Regions from separate parts of the Ruminiclostridium josui JCM 17888 genome, predicted to be linked through region 2. Evidence: a T-box and tRNA genes for the amino acid it is inferred to sense, from the RefSeq annotation. Region 2 holds a T-box; the other holds one or more tRNA genes.
What was found. A T-box is a leader RNA that pairs with one kind of tRNA and senses whether it is charged. The one in region 2 lies ahead of ileS (isoleucine--tRNA ligase), so its partner is inferred to be a tRNA-Ile.
Positions count from the first base shown of each region.

Region 1: it encodes a tRNA-Ile, which carries the amino acid that the T-box ahead of ileS (isoleucine--tRNA ligase) is inferred to sense. The anticodon was not compared.

Region 1 covers NZ_JAGE01000001.1:3,486,961-3,495,574, forward strand. Annotated here, with positions in the region: gene K412_RS0115755 (gamma carbonic anhydrase family protein) at 1-214, shown strand, start outside; gene secD (protein translocase subunit SecD) at 412-1,740, shown strand; gene secF (protein translocase subunit SecF) at 1,733-2,713, shown strand; gene K412_RS0115770 (hypothetical protein) at 2,831-3,115, opposite strand; gene K412_RS0115775 (DUF6514 family protein) at 3,399-3,689, shown strand; gene dnaG (DNA primase) at 3,927-5,747, shown strand; gene rpoD (RNA polymerase sigma factor RpoD) at 5,773-6,852, shown strand; tRNA gene K412_RS0115790 (tRNA-Asn) at 7,097-7,172, shown strand; tRNA gene K412_RS0115795 (tRNA-Ile) at 7,177-7,253, shown strand; gene K412_RS22585 (hypothetical protein) at 7,290-7,463, opposite strand; gene K412_RS0115805 (tRNA (adenine(22)-N(1))-methyltransferase) at 7,595-8,287, shown strand; gene K412_RS0115810 (Nif3-like dinuclear metal center hexameric protein) at 8,313-8,614, shown strand, end outside.
Region 2 covers NZ_JAGE01000002.1:136,049-144,662, forward strand. Annotated here, with positions in the region: gene K412_RS0117125 (rhomboid family intramembrane serine protease) at 1-187, shown strand, start outside; gene pdxT (pyridoxal 5'-phosphate synthase glutaminase subunit PdxT) at 275-844, opposite strand; gene pdxS (pyridoxal 5'-phosphate synthase lyase subunit PdxS) at 866-1,744, opposite strand; gene pdxR (MocR-like pyridoxine biosynthesis transcription factor PdxR) at 1,895-3,316, shown strand; gene K412_RS0117145 (hypothetical protein) at 3,304-3,807, opposite strand; T-box leader at 3,967-4,223, shown strand; gene ileS (isoleucine--tRNA ligase) at 4,290-7,079, shown strand; gene aroB (3-dehydroquinate synthase) at 7,108-8,187, shown strand; gene K412_RS0117160 (DUF5665 domain-containing protein) at 8,362-8,614, shown strand, end outside.

The DNA.
Region 1 (8,614 bases), on a different contig from region 2:
TGGAATGGGAGCTATTGTACTTGACAGCGCAGAAATTGGAAATAATTGTCTTGTGGCAGCCGGAAGTGTAGTTACACCAAGGACTAAGATACCTGATGGCTGTCTTGTGGCAGGCAGTCCAGCAGAAGTAAAAAGGACATTGTCCGAGCAGGAAATTGCTGAAATAAAATGTAATGCAAATGAGTATATCAATTTATTAAAATACTACAAATAAATATTTTTCAGCAAAAGTGAATATCCTAAAATCACAGGATATTCATTTTAAATTTAATATTTCTTACAAAAAGTGGACAAGACATAATTGCTTAATTTGTAAATTTATGTTTAATATTCAGACTTATTTATTGACTAGCTTTTTTGTAAGTTATATAATGGCGTAAGTGGATTATAATTTAAGGGGGAATACTACAAATGAGAGGAAGCAACGCGGTTAAATTTTTCTCGATATTGCTTATCATCGGAATTTTAACCTGGATAGCAGCTTATGGTTCTATCCTAGGCTTTGAAATACCTGGTGTTAAGAATATTAGAACAGGTATTGATATTCAGGGAGGCGTGGATGCTAGACTTTATGCAGTAACCAAGGATAACAGCAAGGCAAAAGCTGAAGATTTGGATGCTGCAAGAATTATCATAGGTAAGAGATTGGATTCTAAAAATATCTTTGATAGAGTTATCACTGTAGATAAGGAAAAGGGATATATCCTTGTACAGATACCTCACAAAAAAGGTGAAGCATTCGATCCACAGAAGTCAATAGAAGAAATTGGTAAAACCGCATTATTAACCTTCCAAGAGGTTGACGAAAGTAAAAAAGATACAAATGGAAATTATCTTCCAACCGACAAGATTATTCTTGAAGGTTCAGATGTAAAGGATGCATCTGCTGAAATTGATGCAGAAAATGGTGGATATTGTGTTGCATTGACACTGACATCAGAAGGTGGTAAGAAGTTTTCAGAAGCAACAGGAAGACTTATTGGTAAACCTATAGCAATTTTTATGGATAATGAATTGATTAGTGCCCCGAACGTTCAAACACAAATTACAGGTACTTCTGCAAGAATTACTTTAGGTGGTACTGCAGGTGATGAACAGAGGGATGAGGCAAAAAATTTAGCAGGACTCATAAAGTCAGGTTCATTACCATTTAAGTTAGAGGCTAGGCAGGTAAATAATATAAGTCCTACCCTTGGGTCTAACGCGCTTAATGTAAGTATAAATGCATTTATAGTTGCACTTATATTGATTTGTTTATTTATGATATTCTACTATAGATTGCCTGGATTAATAGCAAGTATAGCTTTAGTTCTCCACACAGTATTGGAATTACTTGCATTGTCTTGGACTCATATAATTGTTACTTTGCCGGGTATAGCTGGTCTCATACTGACAGTAGGTATGGCCGTTGATGCCAACGTTATAATATTTGAAAGAATCAAGGACGAAATTAAAAACGGAAAAACTCTTCATGCTGCAATTGATGTAGGATTTAAGAGAGCATTCTCAGCTGTGCTTGACTCAAATATAACTACTCTTATATCTGCTGTAGTTTTGTGGAAATTTGGTACAGGTCCTATACAGAGTTTTGCATATACTCTGGGAATAGGTGTTGTATTAAGCTTCATAACCGCTGTAACCGCTTCCAGAATAATGCTGAAGTCGATACAGGATATAGAAGTTGCAAAACACCATTGGTTATATGGCGTAAGCATGAGAGGAGGAAAAGCAAATGGTTAATTTGTATGCTAAGAGATACTACTTTTTTATACTCTCAGCTATAATCATTTTATCAGGTGTTGTTATGTATCTAGTTGAAGGATTCAATCTTGATATTGAGTTTGAAGGCGGAACAATAATAGAAATGAGAGCAAATGATAAAATGTTTACTGAGGCAAACACTCAGGAGTTGCAGACTAAAATAGAAGATTTTGTTGAGAAGACAATAAACAAACCTGCAAAGGTTCAGAAATCAACTTCTTATGATGTAAGCGGCACTAACACTAAAGGGTTTGACATAATAACAATCAGTATAGGAAGTGAAAATACACTTTCAAACGATGAATTGACTAAGGTTGAAGAAGCAGTTGTAAAAGAATTTAAACTTACTGCGAAAGATCCTGTTGTAAGTGAAGAAAGTGTTGAACCATTCATAGGTAAGGAAATTATGAATAATGGTTTGAAAGCTGTTGCTATAGCTTTTGTATTAATAGTGTTATATGTTTGGTACAGATTCAAAGCTATGTCAGGATTATCAGCCGGTGTATTTGCAATTGTTGGTGTATTGCATGACTTATTGATAATGCTTTCTGTATATGTTATTTTCCAGATACCGTTGAATGAATCATTTATTGCTGCGATACTTACTGTTGTAGGATACTCAATGAATGATACAGTTATAATCTATGACCGTATTAGAGAAAACAACAGATTACTTAGGAAAGTACCTCTTCCTGAATTAGTAAACGATAGTATAATTCAGACTTTGAACAGATCAATCAACACAGTTGTTACATCATTAATAGCAATAACAACTGTATATGTATTCGCTAAAATAAATGGAATAAATTCAATGGAACAATTCAGCTTCCCATTGATTGTTGGTATTGCAGCTGGATGTTATTCATCTATCTTTATTGCAAGTCCATTATACGTAATGTGGAAGGAAAGTCAGAAAAAGAAAAAGGTTTCAGGAAAACCTGCAAAAGCTTAATAAAAAAGACTGTTGGACATACAATGTCTGGCAGTCTTTTTTTTTATACCGTTATTATAAAAAAAGCGGACCTAGCAAAGGGACCCGCAAAGCGGTTATTATAATATGAGGTGAAATTTAAGCCTTTTTTTTGATAACAATATCAATTACAAATGCTGCTATAAGGAACTCACACAAAACATAAAAGCTGTTAGTTATAAAAGATGTTGCTGTACTATCAAAAATAATGCTATAGCTATTACTCATTCTGTTAATTATAAAAAATACCGTGCCTATTATAATTAAGAAAAGTGTAGCCGGAGTGGCATATTTAATCATCTTTTTGGGTAAATCAGCCATATTACATATAGCTGAACTTAACATACTAAGCTTGGATTTTTTATCTTTCGGATTACTATTCATATATTACCCCCCTAAAAATTTGACCTCTGATGATAAAGTTTTATAAGAACATTCATATACTTGGTTTATAAGGTAAAATGCTTTACGTACAAATAAAATAGTAACACTTAAATTTTAGAACATCAATGTTAATAATTGATAACAATCCATTATTCGACAAAACATGCGAGCTATGTAACATTTTTATGTAAAGTTGGTCGAATTAGAATAAAACTTTTGTGTAGTTTAAAATATACCAATATATTATAATTACCATAAGAAGATGCGAAGGAGGAGAGCGGGAATGAGAGATTATGAAACAAATCTTATTTATTCAAAAAAAGTTGTTGTCTCCGAAGGGAAAGAAAAGGAGTTATATCTCAAGTACTATCTTATCGCAAGCGAAAAGAATAATTCCACTGCTACATATGGTATACAGGTAATTATGGAAAATGATAAGGGAGGATTTGAAAAGGCATTTATTCCAGATGTCCTTCCATCCAAAAGAGGCATAAATAACCTCATTTACTTGCTATACTCGAATTCAGTTACTCCGGTAAGCGTTTATGATGTTATATATGACTGTATTGCATAAATAACATTTAATTTATTTGGATTATAAAGTATGTTCTAACAGAACATGCTTTTTTTGTGTGATTTAAGGCTTTAACCATTGAGTTTGTTATTAAAAATATTATTAAAAAAGAAGGATTATTAATAATAATGTCGAACACATATTAAGTGATTTTGGCTAGGTTCAAAATAAATTGCAGCAGATATGTCTATAATATTTGCATATGAGTAAAATAAGTAGATAGGAATATTGAGGATAATGGCAAATTTATTTCCAGACGACCTTATTGAAGAAATAAGGGTAAGTAATGACATTGTCGATGTTATATCAGAATATGTCAAGCTGGAGAAGAAAGGAAAGAATTTTTTTGGTAAATGTCCTTTTCATAATGAAAAGACAGCATCATTTTCTGTTGAACCTGTAAAACAGATATTTCATTGTTTTGGATGCGGTAAGGGCGGAAACGTAATACACTTTATTATGTCCATTGAAAATCTGGAATTTCCGGAAGCCTTAAGGCTTCTTGCTGATAGAGCTAAAATTCAGATTCCAGATATGACAGAAGGTGTTCGTAATGACGAAAAAGCCGTATTAAAAAAGGAGATCTTGGACATAAACCTTGAAGCAGCCAGGTTTTTCAGAGATAACCTTAATAATGAAAAGAATACTCTTCCAAATTCGTACTTAATGAGCAGGAAGATACAGAAACAAACTGTAGCCAAGTTTGGTATAGGTTATGCGGAGGACAGATATGATACACTTTATAGACACTTAAAGGATAAAGGTTTTAGTGATTCATCAATTTTTAAAAGTGGGCTTGTTATATATAAGGAAGAAAGTGGGAAAATTTACGATAGATTTAGAGGCAGGATTATGTTTCCCATATTTGATATTAGAGGAAATGTAATTGCCTTTGGAGGGAGAATTCTTGATTCGTCTCAGCCAAAATACATGAATTCTCCTGAAACAGAAGTTTATCAGAAAGGTAAACACTTGTATGCCTTGAATTTTGCTAAAAGTGCTTGTTCTAAACAACTGATTTTAACTGAAGGTTACATGGATGTTATATCATTACACCAAAGTGGAATAATAAATTCAGTTGCTCCATTAGGAACAGCATTAACAGAAAATCAAGGCAGACTTTTGAAGAAGTACACAGAAGAAATAGTTCTTTCCTTTGATTCTGATTCAGCTGGCCAGGCGGCTGCATTCAGAAGCCTTGATTTATTAAACGAAATTGGCTGTAATGTTAGGGTTTTGACAATCCCATCAGGCAAAGACCCTGATGAGTTTATTAAGGCCCATGGAGTTACAGAGTTTAAACGACTTGTTGATAGATCAAAAGGTTTGATTGATTTTAAGCTTGGTTCATTAAAGAAAGAAATAGATACTTCTACAAATGAAGGAAAAGTTAGATTTCTTGATAAAGCAGTACTTATATTGGATAAAATTGACAATAATGTAGAAAAAGAACTTTATGTAAAAAAATTATCTGACGAGTTGGGTGTAAGTACACAATCCATTTTATCAGAAATGATAAAGCAGCAAAAGGATACAAGAGTAAGTTTTAAAAAACAAATACCAACTAATAGTAATTTTAGCCGAAATCAAATACGAAAGAGTACAGCTGTAAAAAATCAGGAAGAACGGTTGGTTAGACTGCAATTAATGCTGTTGGCAACTATATGTCTCGATAATAGTGTATATTTTAACATTAAAGATATTATTGGTTGGGACAGATTTGAATCGGATGAAATAAAAAGTGCATTCGATTTTGCAGCGGAGAGAATTGAAAGTAAGGCAGGGATATTAACGGGTGAAATATTAAATAAACTTTCTCCCGGGACGGCAGAAAGTTTTGCAAATATAGTGCAGTCACAAAGCATATTTGAGGATAATAAAAAAGCGGCTTTGGATATAATTAGAAAGATAGACCTGTTTGGCTTGGAAGAAAGAAAAAATGAAATAATTGAGCTTAAAAAGAGAAGTGATCTGACAGAAGGAGATGTTGAATTATTAAATCGGGAATTAAGCAGTATTGTATCGAATATAGCTATAATGAAAAAAAAAGGTTTGTAATTGAGCTCGAAAGGAGGGGAAATAAGTGAAACATAGTCAGGAAAGTAGAAAGGCATTACTAAAAGAACTAATAGATAGAGGCAAGCAAAAGGGAATGCTAACCTACAAAGAGATTATGGATGCTTTTGAGGAAATCGAGCTTGAGCCTGAGCACATTGAAAAGATATACGAAACCCTTGAGACAATGGGAGTTGATGTTGTTGGCGATATGGAAGCTGAAATGGAAGAAATTCAGCTTACAGACGAGGAACTTGATATTAGTATTCCAGAGGGTATAAGTATAGATGACCCTGTGCGTATGTACCTTAAAGAAATAGGTAAAGTCCCCCTTTTATCAGCAGATGAAGAAATTGATCTTGCTCATAGAATGGAAAATGGTGATATAGAAGCAAAAAGAAGATTAGCAGAGGCTAACTTAAGGCTTGTTGTTAGTATAGCTAAACGGTATGTTGGTAGAGGAATGCAGTTCCTCGACTTGATTCAGGAAGGTAATCTTGGATTGATTAAGGCAGTAGAGAAGTTTGATTATAGAAGAGGTTTCAAATTTAGTACCTATGCCACATGGTGGATTAGACAAGCTATCACAAGGGCAATTGCCGACCAGGCAAGGACTATACGTATTCCTGTTCATATGGTTGAAACTATCAATAAATTAATCAGGGTATCAAGGCAATTGCTTCAGGAATTGGGTAGAGAACCACAACCTGATGAAATTGCAAAAGAAATTGGTATGTCTGTGGACAAGGTTCGTGAAATTATGAAAATTTCTCAAGAGCCGGTATCCTTAGAGACTCCTATAGGAGAAGAGGAAGACAGCCATTTGGGTGACTTTATTCCAGATGATGATGCTCCTGCACCTGCTGAAGCTGCTGCATTTACTTTGCTTAAAGAACAGCTTATTGATGTGCTTGATACTTTAACTGCACGTGAAGAGAAGGTATTGAGACTAAGATTTGGTTTGGATGATGGAAGGGCAAGAACTCTTGAAGAAGTTGGCAAGGAGTTTAACGTAACCAGAGAGCGTATTCGTCAAATAGAGGCAAAGGCCTTGAGAAAATTAAGACATCCAAGTAGAAGTAAAAAGTTAAAGGATTATTTAGACTAAACCAGGGACCCGCTATCCGATATAAATTCAGGATAGGGGGTTTTTTGCACTATAATGGCATTATTTAGAAAGTTAAAAATAAAAGCTATTATTCGATTGGTTTACTATAAGTTAGAAAAGTGACAATAAACTATTTAAATAGTCTATATATGATTATTTTGGTGTTGACCAGTTTATAGTTCGTAAGTATAATAGTGTATGTGCTCGCAAGAGCAAAGCCCTCAAATGAGTGGCATAGAGATATTCCTCAATAGCTCAGTCGGTAGAGCATGCGGCTGTTAACCGCAGGGTCGTAGGTTCAAGTCCTACTTGAGGAGCCAATTCGGGCCTTTAGCTCAGTTGGTTAGAGCAACCGGCTCATAACCGGTTGGTCCGGGGTTCGAGTCCCTGAAGGCCCACCAAATAAAAAGAACACGTCTATACGTGTTCTTTTTATTTTATTTAATTCTGCTAGTATAGTCTGTACTTAACTTTTCGTCCTGTAAATCAATACTTGTTTTATTTAATGCAGGGTTATTGGGATTAACTCCTAAAATGTCTCTTCCTAAAATAGTACTTGCTATAGGAGCTTCAATATCGTTTACCACGTTCTTATTCCTAAAAAAGTTCACAGCAGATACCTCATTTCATATTTTATGCATTGCTTTTAAATCAAACATTGATTATTTATCTTTAGTATGTGTATAATTTAATCTGGTAATACAGAAAATGAAGATATTAGTTACAATTTTTGGAGGATGTTTTGATTTTAAATTTAAAGGGAAGGCTCAAGTTAATTGCGGATAAAGTTCCTAAATGTAATGTATTGGCTGACATAGGAACTGATCATGCATATATTCCTATTTATTTGGTTCGAAATGGTGTTTGTAAAAAGGCAATTGCGTCAGATATTAAAATAGGTCCTGTGAAGATAGCTAGTAATAATATTTCTTTGTATAAATTATCTGAAAAGATCGAAACAAGACTTGGCAATGGATTGGATACTATAGAAATTGACGAAGCGGACACAATAATCATTGCCGGAATGGGCGGAACGCTTCTGACGGAGCTTTTAGAGGCCAACAAGCAAAAAGCGGTTAATGCTAATGCGCTGGTATTACAGCCTATGAATGATCTTCATGTTATACGAAAATGGCTGTATGACAACGCTTTTGAAATATATGATGAAGAAATTGTTGCGGAAGGCCCTAAAATGTACTGTGTGATTTGTACCAAATTTAATGGAAAGAAAAAGCAATACACTGATTTTGAACTTCATGTGGGACAAAGCCTTATTGAAAAGAAAGATCCTTTGCTTGCATCATATTGCAAAATGAAGGTAAAGCAAATTGACAGGGTACTTGAACAATTAGAAGATATGAAAGAAAATGATGTTCTTAAAAGTCAATATATAAGACAAAAAAAAGATTATATAAATTTGATAGAAAAACTTTAAATATATAACTGTAAGGTGAAGAAAAATGAATGTTGGAGATATAATTAATTACTTAAATGAAATTGCGCCTTGGCAATATGCTGAGGAGTGGGATAGTGTAGGACTGATGGTGGGCAGCAGGAACAGCAATGTATCAAAAATACTTCTTTGTATGGATGTAACATCTGACGTGATTTCTGAAGCTGTTGAAAATGGTGCTCAAATGATTCTTTCCCATCACCCTTTTATTTTTTCAAAGCTAAAAGCTATAGATATGGAAAACTTCAAGGGAGAACAGATTGTAAAGCTGATAAAAAGTAATGTAACAGTTGTCAGTGCACATACAAA
Region 2 (8,614 bases):
GATTCAGAGCTCAAAGGTTTTAACTGAAATAAGTCCGGCTGACGGACATTATCTCCTTGGAGTCATATATTACAATACAAGAGATTTTGATAAAGCCAAGGAAGAACTTGAGGAAGCCAAAAAAGCAGGCTCAGCAAATACTGACAATATTAATGAAATGCTTTCAAATATTGAAGAAATTAAATAATTAAGTAGAGTAAGAAGGGGTTTAGGCGGGAGTGCTAGCGTTAAGCAGAAAAACGCTTTGTTTTGCCTAAACCCCTTGTTATGTATTTCATATCATTTCTGAAAAGTACCTGTGAAAACTAAGGTCATTTGTTAGCTCTGGATGAAAGGATGTGGCTAGCATATTGTTCTGTCTGCATGCAACTATATTTCCGTCTACTCGCAAAAGAACTTCAACCTGTGGTGCTACATTAACCACATAAGGTGCCCTGATAAATACCAGAGGAATTTTTTCAGAAGAAAGAGCCGGAAGGGAGACTTCTGTAGTAAAGCTGTCTAACTGCCTCCCATATCCGTTTCTTACAACATTTATGTCCATAACTTCAAGATGACGCCGGTGGTCATTTGTAATTTCTTTTGCAAGAATAATCATACCCGCACAGGTTCCCCATACAGGCATCCCTGAGTTTATCCTTGTTTTTAATGGCTCCGTAAGGTTAAAATCACAAATAAGTTTTCCTATTGCAGTGCTTTCACCGCCTGGGATAATAAGTCCGTCTATTTTATCAATATCTTCTTTATATTTTACAATGGAGGGCTCTACATTTGGTATTTTAGATAATTTTTCCAAATGCTCCGATATGGCACCCTGCAAGCTCAATACACCTATCTTTTTCATTTTTAAATCCTTTCTGTAAGCTTACCACCCTCTTGAGGCATACAGGCTGTTACCTGACAATTCTCTTACATCTATAGAATCCATTGCAGTACCTAACTCTTCTGAAACCTCTGCAATGATTTTGGGGTCATTATAATAAGTAGTTGCCTTTACAATAGCCTGAGCTCTTTTTACAGGGTCTGAAGATTTGAATATCCCTGAACCAACGAATACACCATCGCATCCAAGCTGCATCATTAATGCCGCATCTGCGGGAGTTGCGATTCCGCCTGCTGCAAAGTTTATTACAGGAAGTTTACCGTTTTCGTGAACATAGAGTACAAGGTCATATGGAGCGGAGAATTCTTTTGCTATGGTCATAAGTTCCTGCTTGGATGCACTCTGAACCTTTCTGATTTCGTTTGTTACAGTTCTCATATGTCGTACAGCTTCAACAACATTTCCTGTGCCGGCTTCGCCTTTTGTTCTTATCATGGAGGCACCTTCGCCAATTCTCCTGAGAGCTTCTCCAAGATTTTTTGCGCCGCATACAAAAGGAACCTTAAATGTGTGCTTATCTATATGAAATTCTTCATCGGCGGGGGTTAAAACTTCACTTTCATCAATATAGTCGATTGATAGTGCTTCAAGTATCTGTGCTTCAACAAAATGTCCTATTCTGACCTTGGCCATAACGGGAATTGATACGGCACTTTGTATCTCTTTTATCATTTTGGGGTCGGACATTCTTGCAACTCCTCCGGCTTTTCTTATGTCCGAAGGAACTCTTTCTAGGGCCATTACTGCAACTGCACCGGCTTTTTGTGCAATTTCAGCTTCCTTTGCATTTACTACATCCATTATTACTCCGCCTTTGAGCATTTGTGCAAGATTTTTGTTTAATTCATATCTCTCATTCATTATACATACTCCTTTACTTTTATTTAAAAATAAAATATACTAATTGTACCGATACAATCATTGGTATTTAAGGCTAAATTTCGTACATTTTTACACAAAGAAAACTAAATGTCAATATTAATTTAAAAAAATAATTATTGGGAGGGCTATATGAAAAATGTATCGATACAATTTGCAAATGATCAACAACCTAAGTATTTACAGCTCTTTAACAGCATCAAAGAAAAGATTTCACAAGGTGAAATGAAGCCAGGAGAGCGCCTTCCTGCAATAAGGAGTCTTGCTTCCCAATTAGGAGTGAATACCAGTACAGTAGTTAATGCATATAAACAGCTTGAGAGCAACAGCTATATAACAGCCAAAAAAGGAAGCGGGTATTTTGTTTCAAATACCAAATCAGGAAAACAGGATACACATTTTTCCAGTGACTTGGGATTGTTCAAGGATACCTCTGTTATCAATTTTGCAAGTGCAACCCCACACCCGTCAATTTTCCCAATCGAGTCATTTAAAGCATGCATTAATGATGTGCTGGAAAGAGACAAAGGTTTTGCTTTTGGGTACGATGAGAGTAATGGATACAGGCCTTTGAGACAGTCAATTCTTAAATATTTTAACAGGGAGTATTCTATTTCTGTTGAAGATGAAAGTTTTCTTCAAATTGTTTCAGGGGCACAGCAGGGAATAGATATTATAGGAAAAGTTCTTTTAAACCCCGGAGATTATGTTGTAACAGAAACTCCTACATATGATGGCGCTGTTGCAGCATTTAAATCAAGGGGTGCAAGGGTTGTCAGTGTTAATATGGATAAAGATGGAATGGATATGGAAGAACTTGAAAAAAAGGTTCGTATATGTAAGCCCAAACTTATATATATAATGTCCAGATATCAGAATCCGACTACTGTATGCTACAGTCAGGAAAAACTAAAAGAGTTGCTGCTTCTAGCAAAAGAGAATAATCTGTATATTGTTGAAGATGATTCTATGTCGGAGTTGTGTTTTGAAAAGGAAAAATCTACGCCCCTTAAAACTTTGGATACGGGCAATGAATATGTAATTTATCTTAAAAGCTTTTCTAAAATTCTTATGCCGGGTCTGAGAGTAGGATGCATGGTTATGCCATATCAGCTTTTAAGTGACTTTACAAATATAAAACATACAAGCGATATTTCTTCTTCTGGATTAATACAAAGATCCCTTGACTTATATTTTAGAAGTGAAAAGTGGGATGAACATTTACAGTATATGAAAGAGATTTACAGAGGTAGGTTTGAGTTTATGCTTAACTCCTTAGAAAATATATCAAAATATGGGTTTAAATTTCAAAAACCTGGCGGAGGCTTGTACTTCTGGGTAAAACTTCCCCGTTATCTTTCCGCAAAACTCTTTTATCAGAAATGTAAATCAAATGGTCTTGTATTTATCCCATCGGGTATATTTTATGACAATATGCACAAAAACAGTGACGATTATATAAGACTTAGTTTTGCATCAGCAGGAATCGACCAAATAAGGGAAGGTATGGCCATTTTGGAAAAATGCTTTCAAAACATGAATCAAGATGTATAGTTAAGCCCTTTGAACTTTTTGAAAAATTTGAACCTATAATATTTATTATAGGTACTTTGGTTTAACCCATAATCAATCAATAGAGGGACATCATTAACCATTCCCCAGCTTGATGCTCTCTTTAAGTCACTGCTTCCTATTTTTTTGCTTTCTATATCTTCTGCAAATAATGGTCTTTTAATTAGGTCGCTTATGCTATGTACTTTGTAGTACCTTAAAACGGTTCTTATATCAGTAATTTTTTTAGCTTTAACCATTATAAGATATTTGTGATTTTCAGAGGCAGCAGCAATTTCGGCAAAGAAATCAGACTTACATGTCTGATAAATAGAATGTTCGGTTTCGTTCTGTAAAATGCCTCTGATATCTTTTGCTACTTTAACTACATAACCGTTGCCTAAGTCATAAACATTTCGACACGAACCTGAACCGATAAGTTTATAGTTATTCTTTTTTAGATTATTAATGATTTCATCAAAGTCAAAATCCATTGGGTACTCCTAATTATTAAAATCCATTATATTGTATTCCAATATTTTAATTATGTGATTTTATTTATAAGAGATTAGCTTAATGGTAAAAATTAAAATAGTAGCCTTGACGGCGGTCAGGTAGTTGATGTATTATTAATTTAATATAATATTAATATTCTAAATATGATGATTGGAAAGAGTAGAAAGCAGTTGGCTTCACAGAGAGCGGAAGCGTGGTGGGATTTCCGCAAGTTCAAGCTTTTGAAAATCATCCATGAGTTGCAGCCTGAAATTCAATAAAATGTATATACATATGTTGAAGTAGGGTGTGCCGGTGATGAGCCGTTATAAAACGAAGTGATTATTGTCATGTTATTATTTTTCATGCTACAAAATAATTTGGGTGGTACCGCGAAAATAGCCTCGTCCCTTTGATGGAACGGGGCTTTAATTATATTTTAGAATAATTAATTTACAATATTTAACCGGAGGTAATAGAAATGGCAGAAGATTATGGAAAATCTTTAAATCTACCACAAACTGACTTCCCAATGAGGGCGAATCTTCCTCAAAGGGAGCCGGAATTCCTGAAAAAATGGGAAGACATGGATATTTATAATAAGCAATTAAAAAAAGCAGAAGGAAAACCTTCCTTTATACTTCATGACGGCCCGCCTTATGCAAATGGAGGTATTCACCTTGGAACCACTTTGAATAAGGTTTTAAAGGATATTGTTGTTAAGTATAAAAGTATGGCAGGATACTATACTCCATATGTTCCGGGCTGGGATACTCACGGACTTCCCATTGAACAAAGAGCCATCAAGGAATTGGGGCTAAAGAGACATGAGATTGGCCCTGTTGTTTTTAGAGAAGCATGTGAAGGCTTTGCTATGAAGTATCTGGATATACAGAGAGAATCCTTCAAAAGATTGGGTGTAAGAGCTGACTGGGAACATCCTTATATAACTCTGAAACCTGAATTTGAAGCAAAACAGATTGAAGTATTTGGTGAAATGGCTAAGAATGGTCATATTTACAAGGGATTAAAGCCTGTTTACTGGTGCCCAGAGTGTGAAACAGCTCTTGCTGAAGCTGAAATCGAGTATGCGGACGATACTACCGTTTCAATATATGTAAAGTTCCAGGTAAGAGACGATAAAGGTGTTTTTGAAGGTGTTGCACCAAAAGAAAAGATTAACTTTGTAATATGGACAACAACTACATGGACTTTGCCTGCAAACCTTGCAATTTGTTTAAATGAGTCATTTGAATACTCTATTGTTAAGGTAAATGACGAATACTATGTACTTGCTGCAGAACTTGTGGAAAATACCATGAAAGCTGCTGCTGTAACAGAATATGAAACTGTTGCAAAGTTTAAAGGAAGCGAGCTTGAGGGAATTCTTTGTAAGCACCCATTCCTTGACAGAGATTCAATAGTTATTCTTGGAGACCACGTTACTCTTGAAGCTGGTACCGGTTGTGTTCATACTGCTCCGGGACATGGTGCGGAAGACTTTCTTGTATGTCAGAAATATAAGATTCCCGTATTGGTTCCTGTTGATAGCAAGGGTTTCTTGACTAAAGAAGCTGGACCTTTCGCGGGAATGTTCTACAAGAAATCCAATCCTGCAATAATTGAAAAATTGACACAGGACGGCAGACTCTTAGCTTCAGAAAAGATTACTCACCAATATCCACATTGTTGGAGATGTAAAGACCCAATCATATTCCGTGCTACCGAACAATGGTTTGCATCTATTGATGGGTTCAGACAAGAAGCATTGAAAGCAATCAAAGATGTAAAATGGATACCTGAATGGGGAGAAGAAAGAATTACTAACATGGTAAGGGATAGAGGAGATTGGTGTATTTCCAGACAGCGTATCTGGGGTGTGCCGATTCCGATATTCTATTGTAAAGACTGTGGTAAGGAATTAATAACTGATGAATCCATAAAGGCTGTGGCTGATCTATTCAGAGAAAAGGGCTCAAATGCATGGTATGCTATGGACGCTTCAGAAATTCTTCCAAAGGGAACTAAATGTGAATGCGGACACCATGAATTTTCAAAAGAAACAGACATTATGGATGTTTGGTTTGATTCAGGTTCCAGCCATGTAGCTGTTCTGGAAAACCGAGAAGGATTATCCTGGCCGGCAGACCTGTACCTTGAAGGTAATGACCAACATAGAGGGTGGTTCCAATCATCACTTCTTACAGCTGTAGCTACAAAGGGAAATGCACCTTACAAAAAGGTATTGACACACGGTTATGTTGTTGATGGTGAAGGACGTAAGATGTCCAAGTCACTTGGAAACGGTATCGACCCTGCAGATGTTATTAAGGAGTATGGAGCAGATATACTTAGACTTTGGGTTGCTTCATCAGATTATACAACTGATATAAGGATTTCAAAGGATTTGTTGAAGCAGTTGTCAGAGGTTTATAGAAAGATAAGGAATACTGCAAGATATATTCTTGGTAATATTAATGATTTTAAACCAGATACAGACAGTGTTGAGTACAATGAACTTAATGAACTTGACAAATGGGCATTAAACAGAATGAATAACCTCATAAAGAAAGTAAATGAGGCATATGAAACATATGAATTCCATTTGATGTTCCATGCTATACACAATTTCTGCGTTGTTGACATGAGTAACTTCTACTTGGATATTATAAAGGACAGACTTTACACTTCAAAGCCTGATTCAAAGGAAAGAAGAGCAGCTCAGACTGTAATGTATGAGATACTTCATAACCTTGTAAGAATGTTGACTCCTGTTCTTGCATTTACTACTGAGGAAATCTGGCAGTATATGCCTCACAGAGCAGAGGACGATACTGAGAGTGTTCAGTTAAACAGTTGGCCACAGGTAAATGAAAAGTATGTAAATACAGAACTTGCAGAAAAATGGGAAAAGATATTCGAACTCAGAGCAGATGTTTCAAAGGCACTGGAAATAGCAAGGACAAACAAGACAATCGGTCATTCTCTTAACGCGAAAGTAACGTTGTATGCAGATGGAGAAAATCTTGAGTTTATTAAGAGTATTGAAAAAGACCTTGTTACTATATTTATTGTTTCAGCTGTTGAAATTAAAAATCTTGCTGATGCTCCGGATGCTGCCCAAAAGGGAGAGGAAATGCCCGGAATAAAAGTTGCGGTTGAACAGGCACCTGGAGAAAAGTGTGAAAGATGCTGGATGTTCAGTGAATATGTGGGCAAGGACGAAAAACATCCGACACTTTGTAAGAGATGTGCTGATGTAGTGGGTTAAAAAGCATATCAGATTTGGGAGACGTATTATGATTAGACATACTATAAATCTAAAGGAAAGAAGTTATCCTATTTGTATTGCAACAGACTTTCAGGAACTTGGTAAAATTGTCCTATCATTCAGACAGGGTAATAAAGCTTTGTTGGTTACCGACGAGAATGTTGATAAACATTATTCAGATGAGTGCATGAAAGTACTTCAAGACAGCGGAATAGATGTTAACAAGTATGTTCTGAAGCCTGGTGAAAGTAATAAGACACTTGAGGCAGTTTATGGTATATATAATAAAATGGTAGAGTGCAAGCTGGACAGAAGTAGTATTGCGCTAGCACTTGGAGGCGGTGTGGTCGGCGATATTGTCGGCTTTGCTGCTGCTACCTATATGAGAGGTATCAACTTTGTACAAATACCTACAACACTGCTGGCTCAGGCAGACAGCAGCGTTGGAGGTAAAACCGGAGTTGATTTCAATGGGCATAAGAACATTGTAGGTGCATTTTATCAGCCTAAAGCTGTGTTTATTAATGTAAATACTATAAAGACACTGCCTAAAAGAGAGATTTCTGCTGGCCTTGCCGAAGTAATCAAACACGGTTTGATTATGGATGAAGAATACTGTGAGTATATTAACTATAACGCTGATATGATTTTTAAATTTGATGAAAATGTATTACAGTATCTTGCTAAAAAGAACTGTTCAATAAAAGGCTATGTTGTTGAACAGGACGAAAAAGAGGACGATTTAAGGGCTGTTCTTAATTTGGGCCATACAATAGGACATGCAATTGAAACAATTGAAAATTTCAGACTGTTGCATGGAGAATGCGTTTCTATTGGAATAGTGGGAGCATACAAAATGGCTAATTACATGGAAATTTTGGGTGAGCAGACTGTTGACCGGGTAAAATCCATTCTTGTAAAACTTGGACTTCCTGTTTCCTTGCCAGGACTAGATGTTGAAAGAGTATACAACCAGATATTTTATGATAAAAAGGTAAAAGATAATAAGTTAAAATTTGTTTTACCACGTAAAATTGGCGAGGTTTTCCAATGCACCATAGAAGATAGCCAACTAGTTAAAAAAGTTCTTTCAGATTTGGCGAAATAGTATTTAAATTTAGAATTAAGCATATTAACCGTTTTAGAATTTTGATAATGCGGTTAATATGCTTTTTTGCTGTTTTAGAAAAATTTCTTACGAATAATTAAAGCTAAACAGAACAACCATAATTATAATGAAAAGTTTTAAAATGTTTTCATGTGGAGGGAGTACTTATAAAATATGGCCAAAGACAATCATTTAATTAGTGAACTGTGCAAAAAAGTTGATAATATGTCTCTTAAAATGGAGAAGATGAAATTCGTAGATTACGTTTATTTTCTTGAACATCCGAGAAAAATGTTATGGGCCAATTTTGTAAGTGGTTTGGCAAGGGGCTTTGGGATAGCAATAGGATTTACTATTCTTGGAGCAATCGCAATATATTTTTTGAATATTATAGTAAAAATAAATCTTCCGTATATCGGACAATTTA